Regions from separate parts of the Thermoanaerobacter sp. RKWS2 genome, predicted to be linked through region 1. Evidence: a T-box and tRNA genes for the amino acid it is inferred to sense, from the RefSeq annotation. Region 1 holds a T-box; the other holds one or more tRNA genes.
The links. The T-box of region 1 lies ahead of metG (methionine--tRNA ligase). A T-box ahead of a tRNA ligase gene usually reads a tRNA of that ligase, here a tRNA-Met.
Positions count from the first base shown of each region.

Region 1 (16,127 bases):
GAATTGCTGCCTCATTGCAAAGGCTCTCTAAATGAGCTCCAGAAAAACCAAAAGTATCTTCAGCTATTTCTTCAAGATTAACATCTTCCCCCAAAGGCTTATTCTTTGTATGAATTTTTAAAATCTGCAGCCTTCCACTTTTATCAGGCAAGTCCACAACTACTTGCCTGTCAAATCTGCCAGGTCGCAAAAGAGCAGGATCTAATAAATCTGGCCTGTTTGTTGCAGCAATTAGTAAAATATTTATTTCTCCATCACTTTTAATCCCATCCATTTCCACTAACAATTGATTAAGGGTTTGGTCGTATTCATGATGGCTTTCATTAGTTCCTCTTTTAGCACCTAATATATCAATTTCATCAATAAATATTATTGCACTGTTTTTGCCTTCTTTTCTAGCAAGATTTTTTGCTGTTTCAAAAAGATTTCTAACTCTTTGAGCACCTACTCCTGCATACATTTCTATAAATTCACTACCTGAAGTAGCTATAAAACTCGAATTTGTATATTTTGCAGCTGCTTTAGCTAATAAAGTTTTACCAGTTCCAGGAGGTCCTGTCAGTAATATGCCCTTGATAGGCCGTATACCCATTTTAGATATTTTCTCCCTATTTATTACAAAATCCAAGGCTTCTTTTAACTCAGAAATAGCAGTATTTTGTCCTCCAATATCTTCAAAGGATATTTCCGATTCGGGTTTTATAATATTTTTGCTCCCTGGTATTAACCCTTTATTTTCCATAATATAATTAAAAAGCAAAAAAGCACCTGCCAGAAAGAGTAAAGGAGTAACATTTATACCAAGAAAAGCTGCAAATATAGCAAACGCGATAGTTATTCCCAGTAAAATTTCTTTGACCATCTAGCTTTCCCCCTTGTAAGCCTCACGCGGTATTATTTTATATAAATAATGAGAACCATCTCTTAAATCTAAATAGATGTTTTGCTTATCAATATATACATAAGATATTACATTATTTTTACTTGAAATCTCTTTTATTGTATCATACATCTTCATATAATCGCCTTTTTGTATGCCTTCGTAAATCGAAAACTGAGAGTTATAATAAACATTATTTAACTTTTCATTAGGATTGTCAATAAGTAAAATATTTATTTTAACAGGGTATTTATTTACCTTGTTTTCTATTTCTTTGTAAGTTTCCATTAAATTTTCTACTTCTCCTAATCTAACTTTTATAGTATATCCATTGGTATCAGTTGAAATTGTTACCATTTTAACAAATCTAACTGTACTTACATCTTTTGAAATCTTATCGGGCAAAATTTTATTTTGATATAATTGAAAGCTGGCAAATAAAAATCCAAAAACTACTACAAAAGTTATCAAAACAATCTGCCATTTTATTCCCTTGAGCAAAACTCTCACTCCTCGTTTATGATATACTGTATTATATCATAGAATATATACCAAGTACAATATTAAAAATTTTGTTTTCTCTCTTATAAGGAGTATAATTAATTTATAGAAAATACGTAAAAAATTAAGGAGGCAAATTTGTATGAGAATAGCTGCTACAATAACAGAGGAGGGCTATATTGAAAAACTTCCCGACGGGCCATATATAATTATTTTTGATACACAAAAAGAAAATACTGAAAAGTACGATAATCCGGGATACTTTCTAAAAGAAGGAAGAAGAAGTGCTATTGTAGATTTTCTCCTTGATCAAAAAACCGATGTAGTAATAACTGTGCCTGAAGCTTTTTGCAGTCTTTCTTATGGAAAGGCAAAGCAAAAAGGGCTAAAATTTATACGTCTTGAGAAAAGTTTGCCTTATGAAGAAGTTATACAAAACCTCTCAAAATATGTTGAAAATTTAACTGATACAATTCCTGAAGACGAACTTGCAAAATAAAAAACCCTCACAAAGAGGCTTCAGACTGTAGACAAAGTTATTTTCTTTGAAGGAGGCATTTTGCATTGTTCGCTCCAGAGTTACAAAGCGACTAAACATAAGCTTCCCCTCGGACTCCGGCAGGGTTCCGGGCACATTCGGCGTCCTTGCCTCAGGTGCCAGCCTCCGCCCTCCATGGCTTCGGCCCTGCCTCCGTTCCTCGGTCTCGCTAAGTTTAGTTGCCGCTTTGTAACAAGTCGCTTAGCCTATGCAAAATGCCTCCTTTATAAAAAAGTTTTGTCTACAGTCTGGCGCCTTACAAAGAGGCTTTTTTATTTGATAGGCCTTACTTTCTCCACAACTTTTTCCGCCAGCTCAATATAAGGAAGTCCCTCAGGTCCATCATCAAGAGCAGGTGGTATACCTACATCGCTTAATTCTCTGACTTTAACCGTCATTGGAATCTTTACAAGTATTTCCGTTCCTAAATCTTGCGCCAATTTTTCTGTTTCCCCTTCACCAAAAATATTATATCTTTGGTGGCAGTTAGGACATTCAAAATATGACATGTTTTCCACAATACCTATAACTTCTAAATTAACTTTTTTAGCCATATAGCCAATTCTTCCCGCTACGTGAGATGCTGAAGCTTGTGGAGTTGTCACAAGCACAAATTTTGACTCAGGCAATTTTTGCATCACTGTAAGAGGTATATCTCCTGTTCCTGGTGGTAAATCCAATACTAAATAATCTAATTCTCCCCAATATACATCATTGAAAAACTGATCAAGAACTCCTGACAAAAGTGGACCTCTCCATATTAAAGGTGTATCTTCGTCAGTAAAATTACCCATTGAAATCACTTTTATCCCGAATCTTTCTAATGGCAAAATAGTGTGCTCATCCAATGCGTAAGGTCTTTCATCCACAATCCCCAAAAGCCTTGGAACACTAAATCCCAACACATCCGCATCCAAAAGCCCTACTTTAAAGCCTAATCTGGCAAGAGCTACAGCTAAATTAACTGCAACAGTGGACTTGCCTACTCCACCTTTTCCACTACCTACTACTATTACTCTCGTATTTTCAAATATAGGTTTTCTGCCACCGCTAAGCTTTCTTGCTAAATTTTGTCTTTCTTCTTCTGTCATGCTACCTAAATTTACTATTACTTCTGAAACTCCTTCAAGTTTGGATACTTCTTCGATAGCATCTTTTTTAATAGTATCTTGAAGAGGGCAACCTTTCACAGTAAGGTTTATGTCAATTGTAACTTTATCCCCTTCTATTTGAATATTTCTCACCATATCAAGGTCAACTATACTTCTTCCTATTTCTGGGTCATAAACCTTTCTTAGAGCGTTTAATACTTGTTCTTGTGTAAGCAACTCTATACCTCCCATTGGTATTTTTTTGTTGACATTTATATTATAATATATAATCATTATTAATAGAATACCCTCAAAAAAATTAACCCATTCGAATAATATAATGGGGTGGTTAAGTTGGATATAAACGACAGAGTATACGTAGCTAAAAAAGACCCCTCCGAGAGAGAAAAATTAATTGAGGAATATACCCCCTTTATCATAAAGCAATTGTCTTTATTTACAAACAAATACATAGATGAAAAAAATAGTGATGAATTAAGCATAGGACTTATAGCTTTTAACGAAGCCATAGACAGCTTTGATGATACAAAAGGCTCATTCTTAAGCTTTTCAAGTTTGCTTATTAAAAGGCGACTTATAGATTTTTTACGGCAAAATCAGCAAAATACTATTCCTTTAGAACTATATATAGAAAAAAGCACTGATTATGAAGCGGAAAATAGAAAACTAGAAATGATTTCTTTTGTAAACTTGCTAAGTCTTTACAACATAACTTTAGATGATTTAGTCAAACAATCTCCCAAGCACGCAGACACAAGAAAAATAGCTACAAAAATTGCTTATACAATTTGTGAAAATAGGGGCTTACTGGAATATTTAAAAAGCAAAAAGAATCTTCCTATAAAAGATTTAGTAAATATTTTAAAAGTAAGCCGCAAGACTATAGAAAAACACAGAAAATACATAATAGCGCTAGTAATAATCATTTCTGAAGACTTGCCTCTTTTAAAACAATACATAAGCCCCGAAAGTGAGGTGTCAAAAATATGAAGGCCGTTGTAGTTCAAAAAGAAAAAAATAAAACTTATGTAATGACTGAAAAAGGGGAATTTAAGTGTTTGAAAAATTTGCAAAATGTAGATATAGGTGAAACTATCGAACTTAATGGAAACTTTTTAGCTTTAAGGCATACTGCTAAAATTTTAATAGCTGCTTCTCTTCTTCTCGCATTAATATTTACTATTATTAATTTTAAATCACCAGAAGTTTACGCCTATGTGTATATAGATATAAATCCAAGTATTGAAGTTTTAATAGATAAAAACGCCAAAATAATAAGTGCCAATCCTTTAAATGAAGATGGAAAAAAAATCTTAAAAAATCTCTCTTATAAAGGCCTTGACATTACAACGTTTATAAATCAAACAGTAAAAGAATCACAAAAACTTGGCTTTTTGAAAGAAGAAGATACCATAGTAATAACTACCGTTAATATAAAAAATTCACATGTTATAAATGAAGATATACAAAAAGCCATCAATGACATAAAAAAAACAAATGCTAAAATTCAAATAGAAACTTTGAAATCCAATGAAGTACAAAGAGAAGAGGCTAAAAAAGAAAAAACATCACCTGGCAGGCTTATCCTCTGGGAAAAAGCTAAAAATGAAGGAATAAACATACCAAAAGATAAATTAAATAGTCCCGAATTTTTTAAAGAACTAAAACAAGCTTATACAAAAATAAAAGAAAAACAGGATGAAAAAAAGATGAATACTACCTCTCAAGATTCTAAAGATAAAGGTATTCCTAAAGTTAAAATTACCACTGATAAACCTGCTAAAATAAATACAAAAGACCTTTATAAAGAAGAACCTACTCAAACTATAAAAAATGTAAAAAAAGAAGAAGCAAAAAATCAAAACAAATCAACTAAAAAAGATGAGAATATTGATAATAAACCTACACAGAAAGATAGCGGAGCCACAGAAAATACAGAATCAAAAAAAGCAACACCAATAATGTTTTTGATCAAAAAGAAGAAAATAAAGTAAAAACCAATTCTGATAATAAAGAATTGAATAATTCTGATAAAAGTCTTGATAAAAGCTTTGATAAAAATCCTTACAAAAATGTAAAAGAAATTGAAAACTACCCCCAAAAAGAAGACAAAAATACCGAAAAATATAATGAAAAAATGAGTGAGGTGAAAGATTAAATGCTAAAAAAATCGCGTTTTTTTATTTCAGTAGTTTTAATCTTTTTACTATTGTTTTCCACGACAGTATATGCAAAACCGCAGCCAAAATACTCTTTTGACGACATTCAACAATTCACATGGGCAGTAAAAGCAATTGAAAAAATGTATGCAAAAGGTTTTATAAAAGGAGTTGGAGATAAAAAATTTAACCCTTCAAAGCCTGTTACTCATTTAGAGGCATTAGTAATGATTTTACGGGCGATGGGTTATGAAGAACAAGCTAATAAAATAACTGACCTTCCCAAAGAGTATAAAGGGCCAAAACTTAGTTGGGAAAAAGGCTTTATTACACTTGCATATCAAAAGGGCATATTAACTTACGACGAGTTAAAAAAGTTTAATCCCAATGAAAAGGCAAAAAGATACGAAATAGTAAAATATTTAGTTCGCGCTTTAGGCTTGGAAAACCAAGCTCAGCAAAATATGAATAAAGTTTTGAACTACAAAGACTGGGATAAGATCCCTAAAGATGCTATAGGTTATATGTACGTAGCTGTAGAAAAGAACCTCATCAAAGGAGATGGAGAAAAGCTCAAGCCAAACGATCCAGTCAGAAGAGTAGAAATGGCTGTTTTATTGGAAAGGCTTGACGAAAAGGTACAAAATAACCTCAATGGCCGTGATGTCGTTGCTACTGTTTATGCTATAGATAACAATATTATAACTGTAAAAGTCAATGGTGGACTAAAGACTTTTAATGTATTAAAAAATGTGCCAGTTTACAACGAAAATGAGTATGTCGGAATAGATTATCTAAAGGCCGGCTATCAAATAAGATTAATATTAGATTCCAAAAATAATATAATATTTGTGGAAGTGTTAAATAATAAAAGTGAGGAAGTGATTCCTATAGAACTTAAAGATGTTAAAAATCCTCCTGAAAAAGTATCATCAGCTGTGGAAGCTATTAAAAATAAGCCTGCTGTTAAACTAGTAGAAGAAAATGGAATATATTATGTAATCGCAACTCGCGGTATGATGCGAACAGGTGGATATATCGTAAATATACAAAAGGCTCAAATAATAAAAACGTCAAAAGATACCATATTAGAAGTTGAAGTAAAATATATAGACCCTTCTCCCGATGCAATTGTGACACAAGTTATAACTTATCCATATGACATAAAAAGTTTTACTTACGATGGTAAAATTACACAAATAAGTGTTAAAACAGATAAAAATATAAATGTTTCTGTTGATATTGATTTAGCCTCAGATGTTAAGTAAAATCCCTCATTGGAGGGATTTTACTTTTGAAAACAATTACTAAAATAAGCATAAAATTTTTGTGAAAAAAGCTAATTGATAAAAGTCCACAAATCATATACGATAAAGTTAAATCCATAAAAGGGGGAATTATCCGTGAAAGAAATAAAAGTAAAATTAACTACAATTGAAAGTGTCAAAAATTTTGTAGAAAAAACTTCAAAATATCCTTTTGACATAGACGTGACTTCTGGTCGCTATGTAATAGACGCAAAATCAATAATGGGCCTTTTTAGCCTTAATTTAGAAAATGTCCTTACAGTAATACCTCACACAACTGATGAAGAAAGCTTGAAAAAATTAGAAGAAGATTTAAAAGAATTCATAGTATAATAGTATAAAAATAAAAGCGTAGAGACTACGCTTTTATTTTTATATCAAAGGCGGTGGAGTTGGTTCTATAGGCACAGCAATTTGTCCTGTCTTTGCATCAATATGCAAAATCCAATATCCCTCATCCCTCGCGCCTCTTAAATTTTCTTTAACTGGCTTCCAAACTACAAACCCTGTCATACCACCAAAAGGCTGGTCTGCAAGAGTAAAAAATCCTGGCATTCCATACACAATGTATTTTAATTCACCCTTCTCATCATTTACAAATCCCACAAGATAATGGTCAAAGCTTCTCTCCCTGTAACCCGTTTTAACTTTCCACCACCTATAACCTTCAAAATTTTTTTCAAAAGGCTGAACTTCCTCCAAAAAACTCACTATATTGTTAACATACTCTCTTAAATATTTTATATATCCTTCCTCTACTTCCTCCTCAAACTTAAAAGAAGTTTTCTGTTGTTGAGTATCAGAAGAATGCATCAATGGCTTAGGAGTTTCTTCAGGGGCAGAAATATAAAAATTGGTTTCAAATTGAGTCTCTTCCGAAACATTTTGTAAAGTTTCATCTTTTTTAGTAAATTCATTTTTAATATTTTCATCTTCCGCACTTTCATAGTCTTGGGGTATCGCAGTTTCAGTTTCCTCCTGCTTAATTTCCCTATCATTCTTATCACTCTTCTCTGTTAATGTTTCTTCTTGTTTTACCTTTAACAGATATTTTTTATAAGCAGCCTTCCAGTTTGTAGTTTTCTTGTTTATAACAGATGCCAAAGGTACTAAAGTTTTTATGCCATCATGGGCTTCTATAAATGCTACAGAAAATTCCTCCCAACTAATTCCCGAATCTTTTACATTCTCTACATTAAAAGTCCATTCTCCTCCACCGCGTCCTTTATCATCTACTTTTATTGCTCCAAAATCTACAACAGTAACTTCTCCCTCGCCTTTTAGCAATTTCACATTATAGGAATACGTGGGATTAAGATTTTGCAAAGCCGCTGTTATTCTTCCTCTGCTTCCTCTAAACTCCACTTTTAAATAACCTGTCACTTCTTTTCCTTCAATAGAACATCCCTTGTCTTCTTGATTAAAGACAATATAAAACCTTTTATATATATTTATTGGCATTTATTCTTCCCCCTCATTTATCTTAAATATAACTTTGCAATATATATTATGAAAAGAGGGGGATTATTATTACTGCTTTGTCAAATCATAAATAACATTTGCCAAAGCAGCAAACTCCTCTATACTAAGAGTTTCTCCTCTCCTTTGAGGTGATAAGTTTGAAAGAGTAAAAGCTTTATCTATAATTTCTTTTGGAAGTCCTAAAGTTTTTAAAGCATTGGACAATACTTTTCTCCTTTGTCCAAAAGCAGCTTTTACCACGTTAGAAAATAACCTTTCATCTTTTACCCCAACTAAAGATTTATCAAGTATCTCTAATTTAACCAGAGAAGAATCTACCTTAGGTGGAGGAACAAAAACACTTGGTGGTAGATTAAAAAGTATCTTAGGCTTTGCTTTAAAATTTATAAAAACTGTAAGTATCCCATAGTCCTTAGTACCCGGCAGAGCACAAATTCTTTCAGCAACTTCTTTTTGCACTAGCACAGTTATCTCTTTTACAAATTTACACTCTAAAAGCATCATTATTATAGGAGAAGTTATGTAATAAGGAAGATTAGCAACTACTTTAAAAGGCTTCCCTTCAAAATATTCATTAGCTATTTTATTTAAATCCACCTTCATTATATCTTCATTTATGATAATCACATTGTTATAAATGTTAAGTTTTTCTTTTGTTGCTTCATAAAGCTCTCTGTCAATTTCAAAAGAAATTACCTTTTTAACCATTTTAGCTAGTTCTTCTGTCAAAGTCCCTAATCCTGTTCCAATTTCTAGTACAAAATCTTCAGAAGCAACTCCCGAAGCAGTCACAATTTTTGCTAAAATATTTTTGTCAAATATGAAATTTTGTCCCCATTTTTTCTTTACATTAACCCCTTTTACTTTCATAGCTCCACCTCAAAAAATAAGACAGGGAAACCCTGTCTATTTTAAAATATAAACTTTCACGTATCTTCTTCCCCATTTAATTGTTTCCTCAAGAGTCGGGAAAAAAACATCAATTTTATCCCCTTTAATAGCTCCACCTGTATCTGCAGCAATTCCAAATCCATATCCTTCTACGTAAAGTCGTGTGCCCAAAGGTATAACCCTTGGATCTACAGCTATTACTCCCCTTGTAGCTTTCGTACCAGTAGCAGTTATCCCATAATTGGGATCTCCTGGTTTTTTACCGGTATCTGTTACGCTATTAGTATAAGCAGTAGCAACCATAGTTCTAATTTCCCTATACCTAAAAGTCTCTCCTCTTGAAGTAGTAAAAACTCCTAGTGTTCCAACATGCACAATTTGGTTTATCGGATTTTTTATTATCTTTTCCTCTATTATATTTTTTGCTACCTCTTTGCCGTTTTCATAAGTAACTTTCATCACAATTTGTTTTTTCCCAACTTCTCCTTGTTGAACTACTCTTACTTGTCCTCTTTCCATATTGTCATTCTTTACTGTCTCTGTTTGATATGGTATATCTACTTCTTGAGTAACAATTTTTTCTGTTACTTTTGTAACGTCGATGTACATGTACCTAAACACAGGCGTATCTAAACTCATATTTACTTTGTCTTGTGGTCCTAAAGTTATACTATTTTGTTGAAATACTTCTTTTACATTAGATGCAGCAGTGTAAATATCTTTTGCTTTTCCACCCACACAGATAGTGATAGGAACTGCTCTTTTGATAGTCACCTTCATGCCATTTTTTAAACCAGTGTCTAAAGAAGGCGTTACTACATCTTCTTTTCTTAGCTTAATTCCTTTCTCTTCTAACAAATCCTTAACTGTTGATTTAAATGTTGTAACAACCATTTTTTTATCTTCATCCTGAAGGGTTATTTCCTTTTTTAAGCTTGCGTATGTTATAGCTCCGACAATCAATAGGAATACTGCAGCCAACGTTAGAAGAGCAACTGGTTTTTTAACTATTTCACCAAGTCGCTTTCTAAACTTGTCTGTATCCATCCCATAACCTCCTGTTAAAAATTTAATTTAGGGGAGTCGTAAGTAATTTTAATCCAATTAAATTGATTTGTCAAATTTTTATACACAATTTTTCATTTATGGGGAAACCAAACTCAATGATATTATACGCATTTTTTTGACTTTTGATACCTCCCCTCAAAACAGGAGGTTTGTTTTTTAAAACTTTTATTTGAGAGGGATGTTAAAAAGTTTTATAGCATTTTCAGCAGTAATCCTACAAACCTCCTCATAAGGCATCTCTCTTAATTCTGCAATTTTTTTCGCTACAAATTTCACATACACCGGTGTATTCCTTTTTCCTCTATAAGGCTCAGGAGTAAGATAAGGGCTATCTGTCTCAATTAAAAGTTTTTCAATAGGAACAGCTTTTGCTACTTCTTTAGGTTTTTTTGCATTTTTAAATGTCACAGGCCCCCCTAAAGAAATGTAAAAATTCATTTCAATTACTTGAAAAGCCATTTCAACACTTCCCGAATAACTGTGAAAAACCCCTCTTAAATCTTTTGTCCATTCCTGTTTTAATATATCTAGTATATCTCCATGAGCATCCCTATCGTGTATTATTATTGGAAGATTTAGCTTTTTCGCAAGCCTTATTTGTTTTATAAAAATCTCTTTTTGAAACTCTTTGGGAGGGTCGTCGTAATAATAATCTAACCCTATTTCTCCTATTGCTACAACCTTTTCCTGTAAAGCTAATCTCTCTATTTCTTCCACTTTGTCAAATTCCCTTTGTGCATCATGGGGATGAATTCCAACAGAAGCATATATAAAGTCATAGTTATGAGCTAGCTCAATAGACTGTTTAGAAGTTAAGAGGTTAGACCCCACATTTATTAAAAATGTGAGGTCTTTTTTACATTCTTCAATAACTTTTTCTCTATCTCTATCGTATTTCTCATCTTCAAGATGAGCGTGAGAATCTACCAACAATTTTATCACTCCTTAGCTTATCTTTGCCCCACTTTCTATATCCCTGTCCACTGTAAGAAGGGACATTTTTCCTTCGGTAGATGCTGCTAAAAGCATTCCTTGAGACTCAATACCCTTTAGTTTCTTTGGCTCCAGATTATATACAATAATTATTTTCTTTCCTATAAGCTCTTCAGGAGTGTAATAACGAGCAATTCCTCCTACAATTTGCCTTGTCTCCTCTCCCACTTTAAGCTTCATCTTTATAAGCTTGTCAGAGCCTTCCACTTTTTCGGCTTCCAAAATCTCTGCAACCCTAAGCTGAATTTTTGCAAAATCCTCAATAGTGATATAATCTATCTTTTTCTCTTCCTCCTCTGCTTTTTCTTCTATAGCACTCAGCTCCTTATTTACATCTATTCTCGGGAAAATAATTTCTCCTCTTTTTACTTTTGTACCTTCTTTTAACAAGCCAAACTTTAAGCTCTCCCAAGTCGTCAAATCTTTTTCTATTCCTAATTGTTCAAACATTTTTTGCGGGGTATTTGGCATAAAAGGAGATATAAGTATTGCAATAAATCTCAAAGCTTCCGCTAAATTATACAAAACAGTACCCAATCTTTCCTTTTTGCTTTCATCTTTCGCTAAAATCCAAGGCATTGTTTCATCAATGTACTTATTAGCTCGTCTTACTAATTTCCATATTTCAATTAAAGCGTTGGAAAACTGAAGTTTATCCATGTACTCTTCAACAGTTTTAGGTAGATTCTGTGCAGTATTTATAAGGTCATCATCTACTTCTTCTTTTTGTGAAGGCTTTGGCAGAATGCCCTCAAAGTATTTTTCAATCATTGTAACAGTCCTACTCAGCAAGTTTCCAAGGTCATTAGCAAGGTCTGAATTTATTCTGTTTATCAAAGCTTCATTAGAAAACACTCCATCCGCCCCAAAAGGCACTTCTCTCAAAAGAAAATATCTTACAGCATCCACGCCATATTTCCTAACCAGCTCTTTAGGGTCTACTACATTGCCTTTAGATTTTGACATCTTGCCTCCTTCCAGTATAAGCCAACCGTGTCCAAACACTTTTTTAGGAAGGGGCAAGTCAAGAGCCATAAGCATTGCTGGCCATATTATTGTGTGAAACCTCATTATCTCTTTTCCAACCAAATGAACATCTGCTGGCCAGTATTTTTTAAAGTCGTCGTCATGGTCTGTAGAATATCCTAAAGCAGTTATGTAATTTGACAAAGCATCTATCCAAACATAAATCACATGTCTTGGGTCAAAAGGTACCTTTATACCCCAGTCAAACGAACTCCTTGAGACAAACAAATCCTCCAAACCTGATTTTATAAAGTTTATCATCTCATTGCGCCTTGACTCAGGCTGTATAAAATCAGGATGTTCATCATAATATTGTAACAGCCTATCCCCATATTTAGACAATTTAAAAAAATACCCTTCTTCTTTTACCCTTTCTACTGGTCTACCACAGTCTGGGCATTTCCCATCTACAAGCTGGCTTTCTGTCCAGAAAGATTCACAAGGAGTACAGTACCATCCCTCATATTCGCTTTTGTATATATCTCCTTTTTCATACAATTTCGTGAATATTTTTTGTACTATTTCCTCATGATATTTATCGGTTGTGCGAATAAATTGGTCATTACTTATATCCATTGTCTTCCATAAATCTTTTATCCATTCAACTATCCCGTCTACATATTCTTTAGGAGACATCCCTTTTTCTCTTGCTATTCTTTGAATTTTTTGCCCATGTTCATCAGTACCGGTCAAAAACTTGACATCATATCCGGTAAGCCTTTTAAACCTTGCCATCGCATCTGCAGCAACTGTAGTATATGAATGACCAATATGTAATTTATCACTGGGATAATAGATAGGTGTCGTAATGTAAAAAGTCTTTTTCATATCCATCCTCCTCTTTTTTTGTAAATAAAAAACTCGCCTCCACATAAGGGGCGAGATTGTCGCGGTACCACCCTTCTTCACATGCGCCTCACGACGCATGCCTCACAGAGTGCTAACACACTCCTACCCTGTAACGGGAGTTCCCGGTAAAACCTACTAGCCTTCGGCAGTACGGCTCCGGAGCCATCTTCAAAAGCCCAAACTTTATCGGTTCGCACCTCGCCCGACTCTCTGTGAAAGTTCAAGCTTTTTACTCTTTCCTTCATCGCCTTTTACTATATCTATTTATTCTTTAATATACCCTTTATAAAAAGTATTGTCAACTACCTTTTTAGTATATTTTCTGCATTAGTATAGCTTTTACAATTACACTCGTCGCAATATATCACATTTATGAAATCAAACCTCAAAAAAATGAACAACTTTTTGATATAGAAGCCGCTTCAGATGTAAAATATTTTAAAAAAAGTAAAAACTATTCTTTTGATGTTTTAATCGAAATAGGTAAGGGTCAAAAAAATCCAAAAGAAAAAAGCAATTATACAAAAATAAAAGCTTTTTCATTTTCCTCTCTATCCCAAAAATGCTAACAATATTATATAATTGATTTTTAGTAATTGTCATCATAAATTTTTCTTATAATTTGGTTTCTTACACAAAAAAGTGTTAAAATAAATATCGAGAACATCAAAAAAATATAGAAAGGAAGGATTGCAATGCCTTTTATAACAATTGAAGGACCTGACAATTTAAGTAAGGAAACAAAAGCAAAACTTATTTCTGAACTTACAAAAGCAGCTTCACAAGTACTCAATATTCCTATAAATGCATTCTCAGTGATTATAAAAGAAAATAATCCAGACAATATAGGCGTAGGAGGAACCCCTCTCTCTGAACTACATAAAAAATAACTCTTATAAAAAAGAGATGCAGCGAAAATTTTTGCATCTCTTTTTAAATTATATTTTCTCTATTTTCATTCTTTCTTTTACAAACTCTACAGCATCTTCTTTATCTTGAATTTCTCCGTAAAATCTATTTTTCCTTATTTCATATAAAATCTGTCCTAATTTTTTCCCATCTTTTACATCAAAATTTATAATTATATCCAGCGGCGAAAGTAATGGTTTTTCTGTTTCTTTAAATTCTACATATCTTTTTAAAAGCTTGGTAATATAATCTGTAAACTTTGGTATCTCTTCCTCTTTACCTAAATTAAGCCTTGTAGCAGTAAAATCAGCCTGAGATAAAAGTAGAATCGCTATTGAATCATCCTTAAGTTCGGAAAAAAATCTAAAAAGAGATTTATTCGTTGGTCCGCCATTTACATAGTACATTAAAGGCTTCATGTGATAAAGGACAAGCTTCTTTAGCAAAGAAGACTCTTTTTTGGGCATTTTCATCCTTGATGCTATCTTTTTTACGATTTCTGCTCCTTTTGTCTCGTGGTTGTAAAAATGTACTCTATTTTCAGTATCAATGTATATGGATTCTGGTTTGCCTATATCGTGAAAAAGAGCTCCAAGTTTTATTATGTCCTTTACTTTGTTGTCAGAAGAAAGCTTTCTATCTAAATACTCCGAAACTATATCATATACGTCTTTGGGAAATCTCATAGAATTTATGATATTTTCGTATTCTTCTACGGTTTTTAGTGAATGTATCCAAGCATTCGTAAGGTGATAATAGCACTTTCCTACTTCTTTCATTTTAGCAACTTCTTCAAATATATTTTCCATAAGTTTTAAATCTTCCATCATTCTTAAATATTTGTGAGAATTCTTTTCTTTTAATATTATAAAAATTTCATTCATTATTCTCTCTGGCGCTACTTGTTTTATTAAGGCCGCTTCTTCTCTTATTTTAGCCTTTGTACCCTCATCAATATCAAATTTGTAAGTCGCAGCAAATCTTACGGCCCTCAAAGCTCTTAAAGGGTCTTCTTTAAAGGTCATCACACCAACATGCTTTATTTTCCTGTTTTTTATGTCCATCATGCCACCAAAAGGGTCAATAATATATTCAAATTCAAAATAATCCGTCAGTTTTATAGCCATAGCATTCATTGTAAAGTCTCTATGAGCTAAATCTATGTATATGTCTTCTCCTCTTAAATTAGTAAAATCCAATATTTCATCTCCTACAACAACCCTATATGTGCCTTTTTCCTCCATAAAAGGCACAAAAGTACCCCCTAATTTTTCTGCCGCTAATTTGGCGATTTTCTCTGCATCTTCCTGAACTACAAAATCATAATCTTTAGCTTCTCTATTTAAAATCCTGTCCCTTATGTATCCCCCAACAATATACAAATTATATGCTTCTTTTCCTAATTTTCTTATTAATTTTGGTATTGTTGCCACAAAAAATCATTCCTTTCCTTTTAAAAGGCAAAAACAACATTACAATATATAGTATAACAAAAGTGAAAAAGTGTACAAGTATTAAAAAAATAATCTGCTATAAAATACACAAGAAAGTATTGCGATAATATCTGCAAAAATTCCAGAGATAACAGAATGTCTCATCTTTTTTATTCCCACTGCCCCATAGTAAACAGCAAGAACATAAAAAGTGGTCTCAGTAGATCCATACATAGCAGAAGCCATTTTTCCGATTAGAGAATCAGCACCATGAGTTTTTATAATCTCAGTCGCAATCCCCAAAGCACCGCTTCCCGAAAGAGGCCTTATTAAAGCAAGAGGCACAAGCTCCTGTGGCATGCCTATTTTATTTGTAAAAGGCATTAAAAATTCCCCCAATAAGTCAAGGGCGCCTGACGCTCTTAATACACCTATTGCCACAAGCATTGCTACAAGAGCTGGAAAAATTTTTATAACTACAGAAATTCCTTCTTTTGCCCCATCGACGAACACTTCATACACTTTGACATTTTTTATGATTCCATAAAAAGGAATAAGAAGAACAAGTATAGGAATAATCCATTCAGATATAATTTTCATCATTATTTTCACTCCTTAAATATAGGCATTTTTTCAAGGTATTTATTCAAAATAAGGCCAGCTACAAGTGCAGTGCTAGTTGAAAGTACGCTGACAATCACAAAATCCGCAGGATTTTTAGCTCCCAAAGAAGCCCTTATTCCAATCATTACTGCAGGTATAAGCTGTATTGAAGCTGTATTTATCACTAAAAAACGGCCCATTGCATTTGAAGCACTGTCTTTTTTATTAAGCTCTTGAAGGTATTCCATAGCCTTAATCCCAAAAGGTGTTGCTGCATTACCTAATCCCAACATATTAGCTGATATATTCATTATCATCGCTGAAATAGCTGGGTGGTCTTTTGGCACATCAGGAAAAAGCCTTATAATTGTAGGTT
Region 1 covers NZ_CP110888.1:119,978-136,104, reverse strand. Annotated here, with positions in the region: gene OEI98_RS00705 (AAA family ATPase) at 1-862, opposite strand, end outside; gene OEI98_RS00700 (hypothetical protein) at 863-1,381, opposite strand; gene OEI98_RS00695 (hypothetical protein) at 1,524-1,880, shown strand; gene OEI98_RS00690 (Mrp/NBP35 family ATP-binding protein) at 2,192-3,304, opposite strand; gene sigI (RNA polymerase sigma factor SigI) at 3,365-4,021, shown strand; partial or broken gene OEI98_RS00680 (anti-sigma factor domain-containing protein) at 4,018-5,189, shown strand; gene OEI98_RS00670 (S-layer homology domain-containing protein) at 5,190-6,458, shown strand; gene OEI98_RS00665 (HPr family phosphocarrier protein) at 6,594-6,830, shown strand; gene OEI98_RS00660 (hypothetical protein) at 6,870-7,958, opposite strand; gene rsmA (16S rRNA (adenine(1518)-N(6)/adenine(1519)-N(6))-dimethyltransferase RsmA) at 8,028-8,849, opposite strand; gene OEI98_RS00650 (ubiquitin-like domain-containing protein) at 8,886-9,917, opposite strand; gene OEI98_RS00645 (TatD family hydrolase) at 10,104-10,871, opposite strand; gene metG (methionine--tRNA ligase) at 10,884-12,785, opposite strand; T-box leader at 12,829-13,060, opposite strand; gene dmpI (4-oxalocrotonate tautomerase DmpI) at 13,502-13,696, shown strand; gene OEI98_RS00630 (CCA tRNA nucleotidyltransferase) at 13,745-15,148, opposite strand; gene OEI98_RS00625 (spore maturation protein) at 15,230-15,751, opposite strand; gene OEI98_RS00620 (nucleoside recognition domain-containing protein) at 15,757-16,127, opposite strand, start outside.

Region 2 (16,127 bases), 440 kb from region 1:
TCAGCGAGAAGAGAGCATTGAGGCCCAATTAAGGGCTATAAAAGAGTACTGCGAAAAGAATAGTATACAGCTAGTAAAAATATACACTGATGAAGCAAAGAGCGCTACAACTGATGATAGACCGGCATTTCTGCAGATGATAAAAGACAGCTCATTAGGTCTTTTCAATGCTGTTATTGTACATAAATTGGACAGGTTTGCACGCAACAGATATGACAGTGCCTTTTACAGAAGACAGTTGAAAAAGAATGGTGTAAGATTAATATCGGTATTAGAACAGCTTGACGATAGTCCCGAGTCTATAATTCTTGAGTCGGTACTTGAAGGAATGGCTGAGTACTACTCCAAAAACCTTGCGAGGGAGGTTATGAAGGGATTGAAAGAAAATGCTTTTCAGGCCAAATTTAATGGAGGTATACCACCTTTAGGATATGATATTGTAAATGGAGAATATGTAATAAATGAGAAAGAGGCTGAGGCAGTAAGATTAATTTTTGAGTTGTATGCCCAAGGGTATGGATATAGGCAGATAATTGATGAATTAAACTTAAGAGGTTACAGAACTAAGAAGGGGAATCCGTTCAGCAAAAACAGCATTCATGAAATTTTAAAAAATGAAAAATATACTGGCAAATATATATTCAACAAAGGCACAAAGAAAAATCATAGAATAGTAAAAGAAGACGTAATCGTTATAGAGAATGCTATACCTGCAATCATTGATGAAGACTTATTTAAAAAAGTGCAGGAGAAAATGGAAGAAAGAAAAATAACAAGAGGGGCTAATTCTGCAAAAAGGGTTTATCTTTTGTCAGGTCTTGTTTACTGTGGTTTATGCGGCTCTAAAATGGTAGGGTGCTTAAGCAGGGGCAAGTATGTGACTTACAGGTGTAGCAGAAAAGATAGAACTAAGCAGTGCACAAATAGAGATATAAATAAAGAAAAAGTAGAAGCTTTTGTCATAGAAGAGCTGAATAAAAGAATACTCGACCCGAAAGTAGCACCAATACTAGCTAGGCTTTTAAATGAAGAAAATCAAAAGTTAAATAGAGAGAAAGCAGAAGAAATTACTTTTTTAAAAAAGCGTTATAAGGAGGTTGAAGAGCAGATGAAAAACATAGTAGAAGCCATTGCTCAGGGCATGTTCCAGCCGATTATGAAGGAAAAAATGAATGAATTAGAAGCAATGAGAAATGAACTCGCTTACAGAATTAAAGAGCTGGAAAATAAAAAAGAAACAAGCTTTATTACACCAGAAATGATTTTGAAAATCTTTGAAAAGGATAGGGAAATAATTAATTCATCGAAGGATCCTCATGAAATTAAAGAAGTGCTTAAAAACTACATAAAAAAAATAATCGTCACCCCAGATGAAATAAAGTGTGAATTTTACTTCTGGATAGGTGACGATTTCCGTTCTTTGCTGGTAGCGGCGAGTGGATTTGAACCACCGACACTGCGGGTATGAACCGCATGCTCTGGCCAACTGAGCTACGCCGCCATATTTTTGGTTGCGGGGGTAGGATTTGAACCTACGACCTCCGGGTTATGAGCCCGACGAGCTACCGGACTGCTCCACCCGCGCCATTGGTGCCGGAGACCGGACTCGAACCGGTACGGGCTTTTAGGGCCCGCAGGATTTTAAGTCCTGTGCGTCTGCCAGTTCCGCCACTCCGGCTTCATCTCCTTGAGACAGTATTTATTATATTATATCTATATCTTTAAGTCAATAGTTTTTTATCCACTTTTGCAACTTCAAATGAAAATTCCATTTCTATAGCTTAAATTCCCCAAATTTATAGAGGACTGCTCCTTCTAAATTATCCCACTCACTAACCGTTATTTCTTTGAAACTCAGCATTTCTAATATAGTCAGTAATATAGCAGTTCCCGCAATTATTATATCAGCCCTTTGGGGCTGCAATCCAAAAATTTTTTTTCGTTCTTCCAATGTAACAGACATAAATTTATCTAAAATCCTTTTAATTTCTTCCTTTTTTAACTGATAGCCATGGACTTTTTCTTGAGAATAAATTTCTAATTGCTGAGAAACTGCGGCAAGAGTTGTTATCGTTCCTCCTATGCCGATAACATTTTCAACCTCTTTGTACTTATCAATGGAATTTACCACTGCATCTATTATGTGTAACCTAATTTCATCATATTCCTCAGTTGTAGGAGGATCATTTTTAATAAATTTTTCAGTAAGCCTCACAGCCCCTATATCAAAACTTTTTTTTACAAATTCTCTACCTTTGTACGCTAATTCAGTACTTCCTCCTCCTATATCTAACACCAGAGCATCTTCCTTATTAACTCCCATCACCGCTCCGATGTATCCAAACAAGCTCTCTGTTTCTCCATCTATAATTTCTACCTCTAGCCCAAGTTTTCCAATTTGCTCAAAAAAAGCATCTTTATTTTTAGCATCCCTCATCGCAGATGTTGCAAAAGCATATATAACTTCTGCGCCTTTTTCTTGGGCCAATTTCACAAAGCGTTCAATCACTTCAATGCTTCTCTGTATCGCATTATTATTTAACTTCCCCGTTTTAGAAATTCCTTCCCCTAATCGAGTTATTTCAACGTCTTTTTGTATCTTGTTTATATTTTCATTATCTATGTCACATATAAGTTGGCGTATTGAATTTGTCCCTATATCAATCGCACAAATTCTCATAATAACCCCCAACTATCACAGGTAAAAACCCTTTATGAAAAATCTTCGGGCATAACCCGAAGTTAATATCCATTGCTTCTTCTGTAGCCTGTGTTTCTTCTCTTGGAATCAAAATTCTTTCGCAGCTGTTGCTGTCTTTCGTCTGAATCCTTTAAAAACTTAAGCAATCTCTCTTCAAAAGAACTATTAGTATTATAATTCCTATTGCTCTGCCATACAAAATCCTTTGGATCTCTTTCTTTATTATTATTATTTTTTTTAGGCAAAGCCTTTTTGATTGACAAACTTATTCTTCCATTAGCATCCATGGACAATATTTTTACTTTTACTTTATCATGCTCCTTCAAATGCTCCCTAATGTCTTTTACATAGGTATTAGCAACTTCCGAAATATGCACCAACCCAGTTTTTCCCTCTGGTAGCTGAATAAATGCTCCAAAGTCTGTGATGTTTAACACAGTGCCCTCAACAACATCTCCAACCTCAAATGGCATATAAATAAAGATCCTCCCTCTAAAAATTTTATTAATGAGTTCATTATATATTAAAATACAAAATATTTCAAGATAAATTTTTCGAAATCACTTTTTTGTCTCTTGTGTCTTAGTTTTTGAAATATCTACATAAATTATTTCTCCTTTTTTAACCAACCCCAATTTTTGCCTTGCCTCATTTTCAATAAAACTTTCACTATTTATCTGGTGAAGTAATTCATTTAAATACTTATTTTCTTTCATTACTGCAGCTTCTTTATTTTTCAAATCCCTATACCTATTATTAAGTTTCTCTAATGCAACTTGCTGCTGAAAAAAAGTAAATCCAATATATGCAATAAAGGCAAAAAACAATATCTTCTTTAGTTTTTTCACTCAAAACACCTACTTTCACAATGCGGATTAATCTATTATTTTTATTCGACATCTCTTTAAAAAATCCTCTATTTTTTCCTCTTAAAAATCTTAAAATAGGTTAAATTATTTTTTAGAAAAGCACCAGGCAAAGTTAAAATTTTTCTTGTAAACCTATAAGGAACAATAAAAAAATTGACTACTATTTTAACAGGGTATATAATAATTTCTGCCATCTTTTTTAAAAACTTTATTGTAAATTCATAAATTCCAATTAAAGCTTGGGTGATGAAATAACTTAGTAACACATAATAAAGAATAACTCCAATTGCAAATCCTAAAAAACTATAAAGCCTGATTTCAACGTAATTGCTTATATACATAAAATAAAGCATAGTAATTGTCCCAAAAAGCCAAAATATAATATCGGCAATATTAGAAAAAGTTTTTTTAAGCCTAAAAACTTGCCTTGTCACTTTAAAAATATCGTATATAAATCCCAGCACAAAACCGCCATACACTGTAACTAAAAATGCATAAATTTGACTTTGTATGGTTATTACCATTTACATACCCTCCTTTTCTTGTTATATTATATTTATCCACTGCAACAAGAATGAAACTAAAATAGGGGCGATGCATCATGACAACAGTATATGTTTCCGGACATAAAAATCCAGATACCGATTCTATTTGCTCAGCTATTGCTTATGCCTATCTAAAGCGCATATCTGAAGGTATAAATGCTATACCTGTTAGATTAGGTCCTATAAACCGAGAGACAAAATTTGTATTAGACTATTTTGGAGTAGAAAAGCCTACTTTTATTGAAAATGTATATACCCAAGTACAAGACATTAAATTTGATAAATCTCTTGTTTTTAAAGAAAACACCTCCATGTTTGAAGCATGGAACGCTATGATGGAAAAAAACATTAGAACAATAGCAGTAGTAGATGAGGAGAACAAATTAATAGGAATTGCAACAGTAGGAGATTTGGCAAAGGCATATCTTTCCTCTTCTCATGAATTATCTAAATATAAAATTCCTATTGACAATATATTAGCTACTTTGAAAGGAGAAGAAATTTTAAGATATGTAGATTATCTTGAAGGCGACATTTTAGTAGCTGCAATGTCCAAAGAAAATGTGTTAAAAAGAATAAAAAAAGGAGATATCTTAATCGTTGGAGACAGAGATGATATACAGCAAGCTGCAATTCAACAAGGAATAAAAGCTCTCATAATTACTGGCAATAACGGAATTTCAGAAAAAATTTTTGAACTAGCTAAACAATACAAAGTAACAATTATAAAAGTTGTACCAGATACTTTTGACACTGTTAAATTATTAAACCAAAGTATACCATTATCATATGTAATAAAAAAGAAGACCTAGTAACATTTAGAGTCAGCGATTATATTGATGATGTAAAAGAAGTAATGTTAAAATATAGATACCGCAACTTTCCAGTTGTCGATGAAGAAGGAAAAGTTGTAGGACTACTTGCAAGGCGACATATTTTAGACTATGAAAGAAAAAATGTAATAATGGTAGACCACAATGAATTCTCTCAAGCAGTAGAAGGAATAGAACAAGCAAGAATATTAGAAATAATTGACCATCACAGGATTGGGACGATAGAAACAGAGCAGCCAATACTATTTAGAAACCATCCAGTAGGCTCTACTGCTACAATTATAAATCGACTTTTTGAAGAAAAAGGGCTAATTCCAGAACCAAAAATAGCGGGAATAATGTGCGCTGCTATTTTATCAGATACTCTTGTATTTAAATCTCCTACTTGCACACCAGAAGACGTAAGAGCAGCTAAGAAACTTGCAGAAATTGCCAACATAGACATAAATGAGTTTGGAACTGAAATGTTCAAAGCAGGTACCTCTTTAGAAGGGAAAACTGTTGAAGAAATATTTTATACAGATTTTAAAGAATTTACAATAAATAATTATAAAATTGGCATAGGTCAGGTGAATACTCTCACAGATGCAGGAAAATTAAAACAAGACCTAATAAATTTTATGGAAAAAGTAAAAAAAGATAAAGGTTATGATATTTTACTACTTATGCTTACAGACATAATAAACGAAGGATCTGAAATACTTTTTGTAGGAAATAATAAAGAATTGTTGGAAAGAGCCTTCAACGTACAAATAAAAAATAACAGTTTTTACCTTCCATATGTCATATCAAGAAAAAAACAAGTATTGCCACCTATTATTAAAGCGATAAACTCCCAATAAGTTTATCGCTTTAACTTTTCTATTATATCGCCAAAATTTTTAAAAGAAATATATGGAATATCATTTTCTTTGCAATATTTTTCTAAAACACCCTTTGCAAAAACCTCATCAGCATATTTCACAACACAAATATCTGAATATCCATCTCCTATATATACTACATAATACCCCTCATTTTTGTATCTATTCAATACTTCCAGCTTACACATACCACATTTGTTGCAATCCTTGCTCTTATATGGAAAATCCACTTTTATTTCTCCCTTATCAAACCAAAGCTTATTGCTATAAAACTCTACATTAAACCCATACTTGTCCATAATGGCCTTTATATTAAAGTCATATCCATCACTCACTATTACAACTTCATAATTCTTTACTTTGCAAAAATTTAAAAACTCCAAGAAATAATCATCTATCTCAATAGTGTAAAGCAAATCCAAAAGTTTTTTCTCGTTCATTTCCATAAGCTTTAATGTCTCAATTGCGCATTCTTCAGTAGACATTTCCCCCTTTTCCCATAATTCCTCATAATACTGCCAACCATCCTTTGCAAACTTATTCACCATCAAATCAACAGTATCTACTTTAGTAACAGTACCGTCAAAATCTACTAAAAAGACTTTCTTCAATTAAATTTCTCCCCCTTTATTTTATATTCAAAAGCCATTTTACAAATTTTATAGCCAAATCTTTGTGCTGTCCATTCGCAATAATTGTAACAATTTTATCATTATAGTCATATCCCAAATTTTTTAAATATTTATTATTCCATCCAACGTATATTCCGTAAGCACCTGGTTTTACCTCATTAGAGGGTTCCTCTACTTTTGCCACATTTAACCCTGATAAATTTAACTCCTTTATCTCATCCAATCGCAAAAAAGCACCTTGACTTGCCAATATATCAAAATTATTTTTATCTAAAATAATGACATCTATATCTTGCGCTCCCATTCTGGCCATTAATTTTTGAGTTGAGGCAGGGTCAAGAGTAAAATTGCCATTTGGATTTTTTACAAGCCCATAAAAATCAATAGAAGCTTGTTTTTTGCCTGAAGGATCGCCAATCAATTCTTTAGTAACCTCTTTGCTAAATTCATTTAACCTATCAAAGTCCATAAATTTCCCCACGAAGGCAATATTCAATACATATTCTTTTCTATTTAAGACACTGCTTGTAAAAGCGCCTAATAGATAAATCACCAATATGCCTGTGATAATATGAACTTTATAATAGTCCCATATATATTCCACTTTTTCTTTTGTAGTCATGTTTCTAAACCAATTTTTTCTCTCCTCACTCATTTGTTTCACACCTCTCTACTTCCTTTGCGCAAAAATATCCAAATTTATTATAGCAATTAAACTTTTTAAAATCGAGTATATAAAACAAAATAAGCCGCAACATGCGACTTATCTAAACATTCTACTTATGAATCCCCCTGATTTTCCTATAAGGCCACTTTTGTCACTGTAATTTAAATTTACTATTTCTCCATCAATTGACACTTGTCCGTCATCAAGGTTCAATTTATTAATGTGAAGCCCTTGACCTCTTATTGTCAAAATTCCCAAATCCGTCTCCAATATTACGGTTTCTTCGTCAAAGCTTACAACATTTGTTACCCCAGAAATACTGATTTTTTCTCTATTTTCAATTGTAATATTATGAGGTTTCCCCGCTCTTAAAAAGTTCCTTTTATCTTCCATTTTAAACCTCCCCTCTTTTTAATTGACTATTATTATCTATGAATCTTGTACTTTTTTAGAACAAAAAAATCCTCCAATAGGAGGACTTCAATCCCAAATCTTGACTATATTTATGCTTTTAAAGTAATAGTTTAGTATGTCTTTCGCCTTTTTCCCCTCTTTAGCCATTTGATAAGCTCCCCATTGAGACATTCCTACACCATGCCCAAACCCTCTTCCTTTTATCACTAATTTACTTCCATCATAGGAAACCTCATCTATCATGGTAGATTTTAGTTTTTCACTTCCAATTGCCATTCTAAAATCGGGAGCATTTACAGGAATCTTATCGAAAAGAAGGTTTATCGTCCTGCCTGAAGCTCCTTTTGTTCCTATTTTGACAGTTTTAAAGTCATTTATTCCAAGCCCCATTTTCTTTAACGCATTAATCACTTCACTTTTTGTAAAAGTAGCTGTCCAATGCTTTACATTAGCCGGTGCATCAGGACTATCATTTGACTTTACACTTACAATGTAAGGAGGTTCCGCCTTTTTATAATTAAGGCCTTCTTTAGCTAAAGCAGTTTGTCCTGCTGCATGAGAGTGAAACCATGCATTTATAAATTTTCCGTCATAGACAGCAACTACACCTCTTGTATCTTTTACTGCTTCTTTTATTTTAGAATTTATATTTGAAGGGTTCCAAGCTTGAGCCTCTTCAAAATCTGTTGATATATCAGCTCCTGGATATTTAGACTTTTTAGTGCTTACAAAATTTAAAACATATGTCCTTGCTAAAATCGCTTGTGCTTTTAAAGCCTCAATTGGCCAGTCATTCTTTATTTCTCCTGCCACCGTTCCTTCAACATACTTTTCTAGAGGCATTTTTTCTATTTTGCCCGTTTGCACAACATAAACTTTAAGAATAGGCTCTTTCTTCTCTCCTGCATTTATTTTGGCAGGTATTTTAGGTAGTTCCATTCGTGGCTTTTTTATTGGTTCAGGTTTTTTGGCGGGCGGCTTGCAGGAAGTCATGGCAAATAACAAAGCTACTAACACCGCAATTAATTTCAGTATGTTCCTATACAATTAAAATCCCTCCTATACTTTTATTTATAGTATTTGAGGGATTTTCACAAATCATTCATTCTTCTATCAATTTATACATTTTGTAAGCCTCGTCTTTTAAAGCATGTTCCTTTACACCTATAACCTCTATTTTGACAATTTTATTTCCAAAGCTTATCTCTATTATATCATGTTCTTTTACTTCGTCACTAGCTTTTGCCTGCTTGCCATTTATAAAAACTAATCCTTTGTCACAGGCCTCTTTTGCAATCGTACGCCTTTTGATAAGCCTTGAAACTTTCAAAAACTTATCAACTCTCATGTGCTTTTTACACCCCCATGCAAAAATCGAGTAGGAGCTGAATAATTATTTTATTCAGCGTCCTCTCACACCACCGTACGTACCGTTCGGTATACGGCGGTTCATTAGGAATTGTGTACAATTAGATATCTTTGGGATAAACTCTTATAACCTATGCTTTCAAAGTATTTATTTGTAAGAGTCTTATTTAGGATTGGGCTATTGGATATTCTCCAGTAGCCTTTCCTTGTATTGGCGTATTCCCAGGCTTTTTGTTCTTCTACTCCTAGTTTTACTAAGTTATCATGCTTCGTTTTTATCTTCTTCCATTGTTTCCATATACATGCCCTTAGTCTTCGCCTTATCCATTCGTCAAGGGTTTTCATTATGCTTTTCGCGTCTGCTAATCCAAAATAGTTGACCCATCCTGTTGTTATTTGATTTAGTCTTTTTATTCTGTTTTCCATGCTTATTCCCTTGTTCCGATTGGTTATTTCTCTTACTTTTCCCTTAAACCTTTTGATGGATTTTTCATGGATTCTTATTCTTACTTCGTTTTCTTTTGTGTAGAATGAAAATCCAAGAAATTTTCTTCTCCATGGTCTATCTACAGCACTTTTTGCTTCATTGACTTTTAGTTTTAATTTGCTTTCTATGAATTTCTTTATGCTCTTCATTACTCTGTTTCCTGCAGACCTGCTTTTTACATATATGTTGCAGTCATCTGCATATCGGCAGAATTTATGCCCTCGTTTCTCAAGTTCTTTGTCTAGTTCGTCCAACATTATGTTTGCTAATAGGGGACTTAATGGCCCTCCTTGGGGTGTCCCTTCTTCTGTTGATACTTTGATTCCGTTTATCATTACTCCTGATTCTAGGTATCTTCGTATTAACTTTAGTACTCTTTTGTCCCCTATCCGCTTTTCTAGTTTGGACATTATTATGTCGTGGTTTACTCTGTCAAAGAACTTTTCTAAGTCCATATCTACAACCCATGTGTATCCTTCATTTATGTATGCTTCTGCGGCTTTTATTGCGTCTTTTGCACTGCGTCCTGGTCTGAATCCATAACTGCTATCAGAAAATGTATGGTTGTAGACTCTATTTAGTATTTGGGCTATTGCTTGTTGTATTAGTCTGTCTAGTACTGTAGGTATTCCTAGTAGTCTTTTCCCTCCATCAGGTTTTGGTATTTCTACTCTTCGCACTGGTTGTGGTTTGTATTTCCCCTCCAGCAGTTGTTGTTTTATGGTTGCCCAGTTTTCTTTGAGATACGGTAGAAGTTCATCTACTTCCATCCCATCGACTCCATGGCTTCCTTTATTTGCAACAACGCGCTTGTATGCTGCTTCCATGTTCCCTCGTTCTACTATCATTTCAAGCATCTTGCCGGTATATCTTTGTACCTCGTTTCTTCCATCTTCCGACGCCGATGATATACTATGCACTTCCGTTGTCTTTTGAAATTCCATTTCTCTATTCAACGGATAGCCTCTTTGTTGAGTTGTCTGCAGTCTCTGCATATCTTTCGAGTCCATAAGATTTCCAAAACCTCCTAACGTTCGGTCCTTCCTTATCTATTCATGTCTAGATAAGTACTATGACCTCTGCTGACTTCTCAAGGTTCAGCCATACATCACTGCATGGGTTGTCACTTCAGATTTTACTCCCATGACTTATCCTTGAGACCTCCCCGGGTAAGAACGATAACTTTCATCTCATATATCTGCCAGATTTACTGTATGGGATTCGGGTAGTGTTGGACTTCGTTTTGTTACGCAAACTCATCCATCCCAATTCAGCCTCTTATCTGGTTCTTGTTCATCAGACCGAGATTTTGCCTTAAGCTTCCTTCAGATTCCACCTCACGATGGACACCCTTGCTCTTGGCTAGTGGTTCCCACTACCAAGCCCACAGCGGACTTTCACCGCCTAGTTATCGCCCATGCCGGGCGCACGTAAGAAAATCAGGTCATAAAGACCTGATTTTCTTAAGAATTTACTAAATCCTTCAACGCTTTTCCTGCTTTGAAGATAGGAGCTTTTGAAGCAGGAATTGTTATTTCTTCTCTTGTCTGAGGATTTCTTCCTTTTCTTTCTGCTCTTTCTCTTACTTCAAATGTACCAAATCCTACTAATTGAACTTTGTCACCGTTTTTCAATGCTTCTTCTACTGCCTCGATGAAAGCATTCAATGCCTTTTCAGCATCCTTTTTTGTTAACTCACTTTTTTCTGCAATTTTCGCAACAAGATCTGCCTTATTCACAACAATACCTCCTTAGTTTTAAATATGTTTTACTCTTATTTATTCTTCACAAAATCGAAAAATCCTGCTAATATACGCTTATTTTTCATTTTTTTTATCAAATTTATTCATCTTTGCTTCATTCCATAGCTTATCCATGTCATCTAATGTCATTTCATCCAATTTTTGTCCATTTTTTGCTGCAGTTTTTTCTATGTATTCAAATCGCTTTATAAATTTTTCCACTGTGTTGTGAGTTGCGCTTTCTGGTTCTACATCTAAAAATCTAGCTACATTTACCACTGCAAAAATTAAATCTCCAACTTCCTCAATAATCTTTTCTTTATCTTTCCCTTTATACACCTCCTTTAATTCTTCTAACTCCTCATAAACTTTAGAAATTGCATCCTCAACCCTCTCCCAATCAAAACCCACCTTTGCTGCTTTTTCCTGGACCTTATAACTTCTGATAAGAGCAGGCATATGCTTTGGCACATCTTTTAAAACTTCCGTATAAGAATTTAAATTCTTCTCCTCTTTTTTCAACTCATCCCATTTTTCTAATACGGCTTTAGAAGTTTTTAATTCTTCTGTCCCAAAAACGTGAGGATGCCTCCAAATCATCTTTTTGCATATGCCATCTACTACATCGCAAAAATTGAATGTTCCCCTCTCCTTTGCAATTTGTGAATGGAATACAACTTGTAAAAGCACATCTCCTAACTCTTCTGCCATCTTATCCTCAGATTCTTTCTCAATCGCATCAATTAACTCATAACTCTCTTCCACCAAATATTTTTCAAGGCTTTGATGAGTCTGCTCTTTATCCCATGGACATCCCTTTTCACTTCTTAAAATTCTCATTATCTCTAAAAGGTCATATATGTCATACTTTTCTTGAAAAATTTTTTGAACAGGAGGAATATATAGCGAAGTAAGATAATCGATCCAATCAATTCTATCAATCATATAAAGTGGCATCGTTTCTATCACTTGTCTACCATTAATTCCTGCATTTTTTATTAAAGTTACAAGATAATTATCGCCATATATTTCTGACAGCTTTAATTTCGCTTCTGAGGCGACAAATTTATCATATATTTGCACTACTATATTATGGCATCTTTTATCCGGCTTTTGAGTATCTAAAGATAAAGCGTCGATTATTTTCAACCCATAAATAGGGTCAATTTTTAAATCGCTTATAATTGCATCAATAAAAGAAACAGCTGGTATAACTTCTACTGATATATCGGCACAGTCTTTGCAAAAGTTTAATATGTACTCTACTGATTTTTCTGCAACATGGGGATGTCCCGGCACAGCATATACCACATTTCGATATTTTCTTGCTATATCTATTATTTCCCGAGCAATATCTTCATAAACTTCCTCAAAAGTCATACTTTTTTCGTATATTTTATCAAAAGTTTCAAAAATAATTTCTTGCTCTTTAAGATATGAAACAATAGGATGTTTTTCGGTCCTCAAAAAGACTTTATCAGCTCTTTTCATCTTTTCCAATACTCCTACTGTAATAGTATCTGGTGAGCCCGGTCCCAATCCTACAATAAATAGTTTATTCACAAAAACCACCTCTAACATTAAAATGTACAAATAATATTATATCACTTATCATAATTTTTATATAATTAAATTTACTCTGTACAAATCTGTTGAAAAAGTTGCCAAATTAAATTATAATATATTTTAGCATCTGCATTAAGGAGTGGTATTACATGGATATGGTAGAATTAGGCAAAAGAATCAGGGAAGAAAGAAAAAGGCAATTCTTAAAACAAGGAGATTTATCAGGGGATGAATTTTCAAAGGGCTATATAAGTCTTATAGAAAAAGGTAAGATAAGCCCTTCCTTGAAAGCTTTAAATTTCATAGCTCAAAAGTTAAATAAGCCAGTTGTGTATTTTTTAGATGAGGATTATGTCGAAAAAGAAGAATTAAAAAAAGAACTTGCAAAATACAAAAATATTTTAGAAAAGTTCTTAACTGCTCAAAAAGCTTTTGATAACAAAAATTATGAGGAAGCTATTAAATTATACATCGATATTTTAGACAATGCAATAGATGAGTATTCAACAAATTTGATAAATTTTTACCTAGCCAAATCTTATTTTGCTATCAAAGACTATACAAAAGTTCTTGAAATTTTAGATAAAATATCTCCATATTTTGAAAAAAGCTCATTGACTGAAATTATAGTAGAAATGCATTACATGAAAGGATTGTGTTTGGGCAATCTGCAAAAATTTCAATCATCATTGGAAAATTATTTAAAAGCTTTAGATGGTTTTGAAAAATACTCTTTAAAGCACACACAGTTGAAATCCCGCATACTTTATAGTATAGCAAATTTATACAGTAAAATGGGAGAATTTATTAAAGCAAGAGATTATTATATGAAATGCCTTGAATATTCTACTCAAATTAAAGCAGTAGATTTTATTGCTTTGTCAAATAATGGACTAGGACTTGTAAATCACGAGCTTAAACAATATAAGGATGCTTTAAAATATATAAGGCGTGCTATTCTGATAAGTAAAACCCTAAACTTAAAAGAAGATATTGCTAATGAATACAATTATTTAGGTTTTGTATATACAGATTTAAAAAAGTATGATATTGCAGAAAAATATTTTGTAAAGAGCTATTCGATGTATAAAGATTTAGGAAATGAAAGAGGAATGGCATACAATCTCACAGAAATCGGAAGAATTTACTATTTAAAAGAAGATTATCCCAAAGCATTAGAATATTTAAATCAATCTTTAGAAATCGTAACAAAACTAGGAGAAGAAGAAGAAATGGGTAGAATTTATACAATATTAGGAAATTTACATTTAAAACAAGGCCAGTTCGAATTAAGTGAAAAAGAACTTTTAAAATCTGTAGAAATACTCAAAACCCTTGGCCTTAAAAAGGACTTGTCCGAAGCCTATAAAGGATTGGGAAATCTGTATATTGCCCTAAATAATCCAGAAGAAGCTAAAAAATATTTTAATCAATCAATAGAGCTGTTATATGAAAATTAATAGCAAGGAGAAAAATAAATGAATACAGTGGAAAAATTAGAATATTCTTTTCCTGCTCTTAAACACAGAAATTTTAGGCTCTTCTGGTTTGGACAAATGATTTCCCTTATAGGCACATGGATGCAAAATATAGGCCAAGGTTGGCTAGTTCTTAAACTGACAAATTCGTCTTTTTTATTGGGGCTAGTAAGTGCTGTTCAGTTTTTACCTGTGATGCTTTTTTCTCTATTCGCAGGCGTTGTAATAGATAGATTCCCAAAGAGAAAACTAATTTTATTTACACAGTCAAGTTTTGCAATTTCTGCCTTTATCTTGGCCACTTTGACTGCTTTAAAGATAATAAATTATTGGGAAATCTTGGCTTTGGCTTTGTTTAATGGCTTTTTGAATACAATAGATATGCCAGCAAGGCAATCTTTCATCATTGACTTAGTGGGCAAAAAAGATTTAATGAATGCCATTGCTTTAAACTCTGCAGTGTTTAACGCAGCAAGAATAGTAGGACCAGCAATTGCAGGAATATTAATTGGCAAATTAGGATATGCTGTATGTTTTTATTTAAATTCTGCAAGCTTTATTGCTGTAATAATAGGACTCATATTAATTACCGTAGAAGGAAAAACGCCAAAAACTAATGATGTCAAAGCAAAGATTTTTGATGACTTAAAGGACGGGTTAATATACATCAAAAATACTCCAATTATACTCACCACGATACTCATGATTGCAATTTTAAGCACTTTCTCAATGAATTTCAATGTATTAGTTCCCGTTTTTACTAAAGATGTACTTCACAGAGAAGCTACTGGTTATGGTATGCTTATGTCAGCAATGGGAACAGGAGCACTAATTGGAGCATTGGTACTGGCTTCAATAAGCAGAAGAGGAGTAAAACCCGTTTATTTGTTTGGCGGTGGCATAGGTCTTGGAATTTTTCAAATCCTCATAGGAATACAGAGTAATTATCTATTAACAGCTTTACTTTTAGCTTTAGCAGGGTGGTCTATGATAACTTTTAGTTCCTCCGCAAACACTACTATACAAATTAACTCTGCAGATGAATTCAGAGGAAGAGTAATGAGTGTTTATTCTTTGGTTTTTGGTGGAGTAACTCCTATAGGCTCATTGTATGCTGGTACATTATCTCAAAAGTTTGGCTCCCACATAACTTTTATAGTAAGTGGAATAATCGCCCTTTCGTATACACTTTATGTCTTAGTGTTTCAATATAAAAAAGTGTATAAAGTATAATGTTTTTCCCATTCTAATTTTTTTCTACTCTTCCTCATATATCCTTTTTGCCTCTTTAAATATTTCAATAGCCCTTGGAAGAAGCCCATTGACATAAGCAATTAAAATTCCATAATTTACGATAGGTATTTTTTTCTCTTTAGCGTAAGAAATCCTATAAAGCATCTCTCTTCTATTTAGCATACAAGCTCCACAATGAACAATTAAACTGTAAGATTCCAAATCCGCAGGAAATGTCATACCACTAGACCAGCTAAATTGCAAATTCTTTCCTGTTTTTTGTCTTAGCCAACGAGGTATTTTAACTGTTCCTATATCATCTTCTTGTCTGTGGTGGGTACACCCTTCTGCAATTAAAACTTTATCGCCCTCCTTTAATTTTTCGATAACTCTTACCCCTTTTACAAGCTCCTCTAAATCTCCTTTATATCGGGCAAAAAGTATTGAAAATGAAGTGAGAGGTATGTCAGGAGGAACAATAGCACCAACCTTATTAAAAACTTGTGAATCTGTAATAACTAAAGAAGGCTTATTATTTATGCTTTTTAATGCTTTGTCCAATTCTGTATCTTTTACTACTAGTGCTATACCGCCAGTGTCAAGAATGTCCCTTATAGTTTGTTGCTGGGGAAGTATAAGCCTCCCCTTTGGAGCTGCTTTATCAATAGGCACAACTAAAATCACTAAATCACCAGTTTTTATCAAATCCCCTACCAATTTTATACTATC
Region 2 covers NZ_CP110888.1:2,510,732-2,526,858, forward strand. Annotated here, with positions in the region: gene OEI98_RS13320 (recombinase family protein) at 1-1,468, shown strand, start outside; tRNA gene OEI98_RS13325 (tRNA-Met) at 1,425-1,501, opposite strand; tRNA gene OEI98_RS13330 (tRNA-Met) at 1,509-1,584, opposite strand; tRNA gene OEI98_RS13335 (tRNA-Leu) at 1,589-1,678, opposite strand; gene OEI98_RS13340 (Ppx/GppA phosphatase family protein) at 1,775-2,680, opposite strand; gene OEI98_RS13345 (S1 domain-containing RNA-binding protein) at 2,743-3,174, opposite strand; gene OEI98_RS13350 (FtsB family cell division protein) at 3,262-3,549, opposite strand; gene yabQ (spore cortex biosynthesis protein YabQ) at 3,618-4,094, opposite strand; partial or broken gene OEI98_RS15180 (putative manganese-dependent inorganic diphosphatase) at 4,172-5,790, shown strand; gene OEI98_RS13370 (MtnX-like HAD-IB family phosphatase) at 5,793-6,422, opposite strand; gene OEI98_RS13375 (extracellular solute-binding protein) at 6,439-7,098, opposite strand; gene yabP (sporulation protein YabP) at 7,207-7,503, opposite strand; gene OEI98_RS13385 (SpoIID/LytB domain-containing protein) at 7,591-8,571, opposite strand; gene OEI98_RS13390 (RNA-binding S4 domain-containing protein) at 8,627-8,872, opposite strand; gene ltrA (group II intron reverse transcriptase/maturase) at 8,977-10,389, opposite strand; gene OEI98_RS13400 (HU family DNA-binding protein) at 10,843-11,118, opposite strand; gene mazG (nucleoside triphosphate pyrophosphohydrolase) at 11,197-12,684, opposite strand; gene OEI98_RS13410 (helix-turn-helix domain-containing protein) at 12,837-14,147, shown strand; gene OEI98_RS13415 (MFS transporter) at 14,166-15,398, shown strand; partial or broken gene hydF ([FeFe] hydrogenase H-cluster maturation GTPase HydF) at 15,423-16,127, opposite strand, start outside.
Region 2: it encodes a tRNA-Met, which carries the amino acid that the T-box ahead of metG (methionine--tRNA ligase) is inferred to sense. The anticodon was not compared.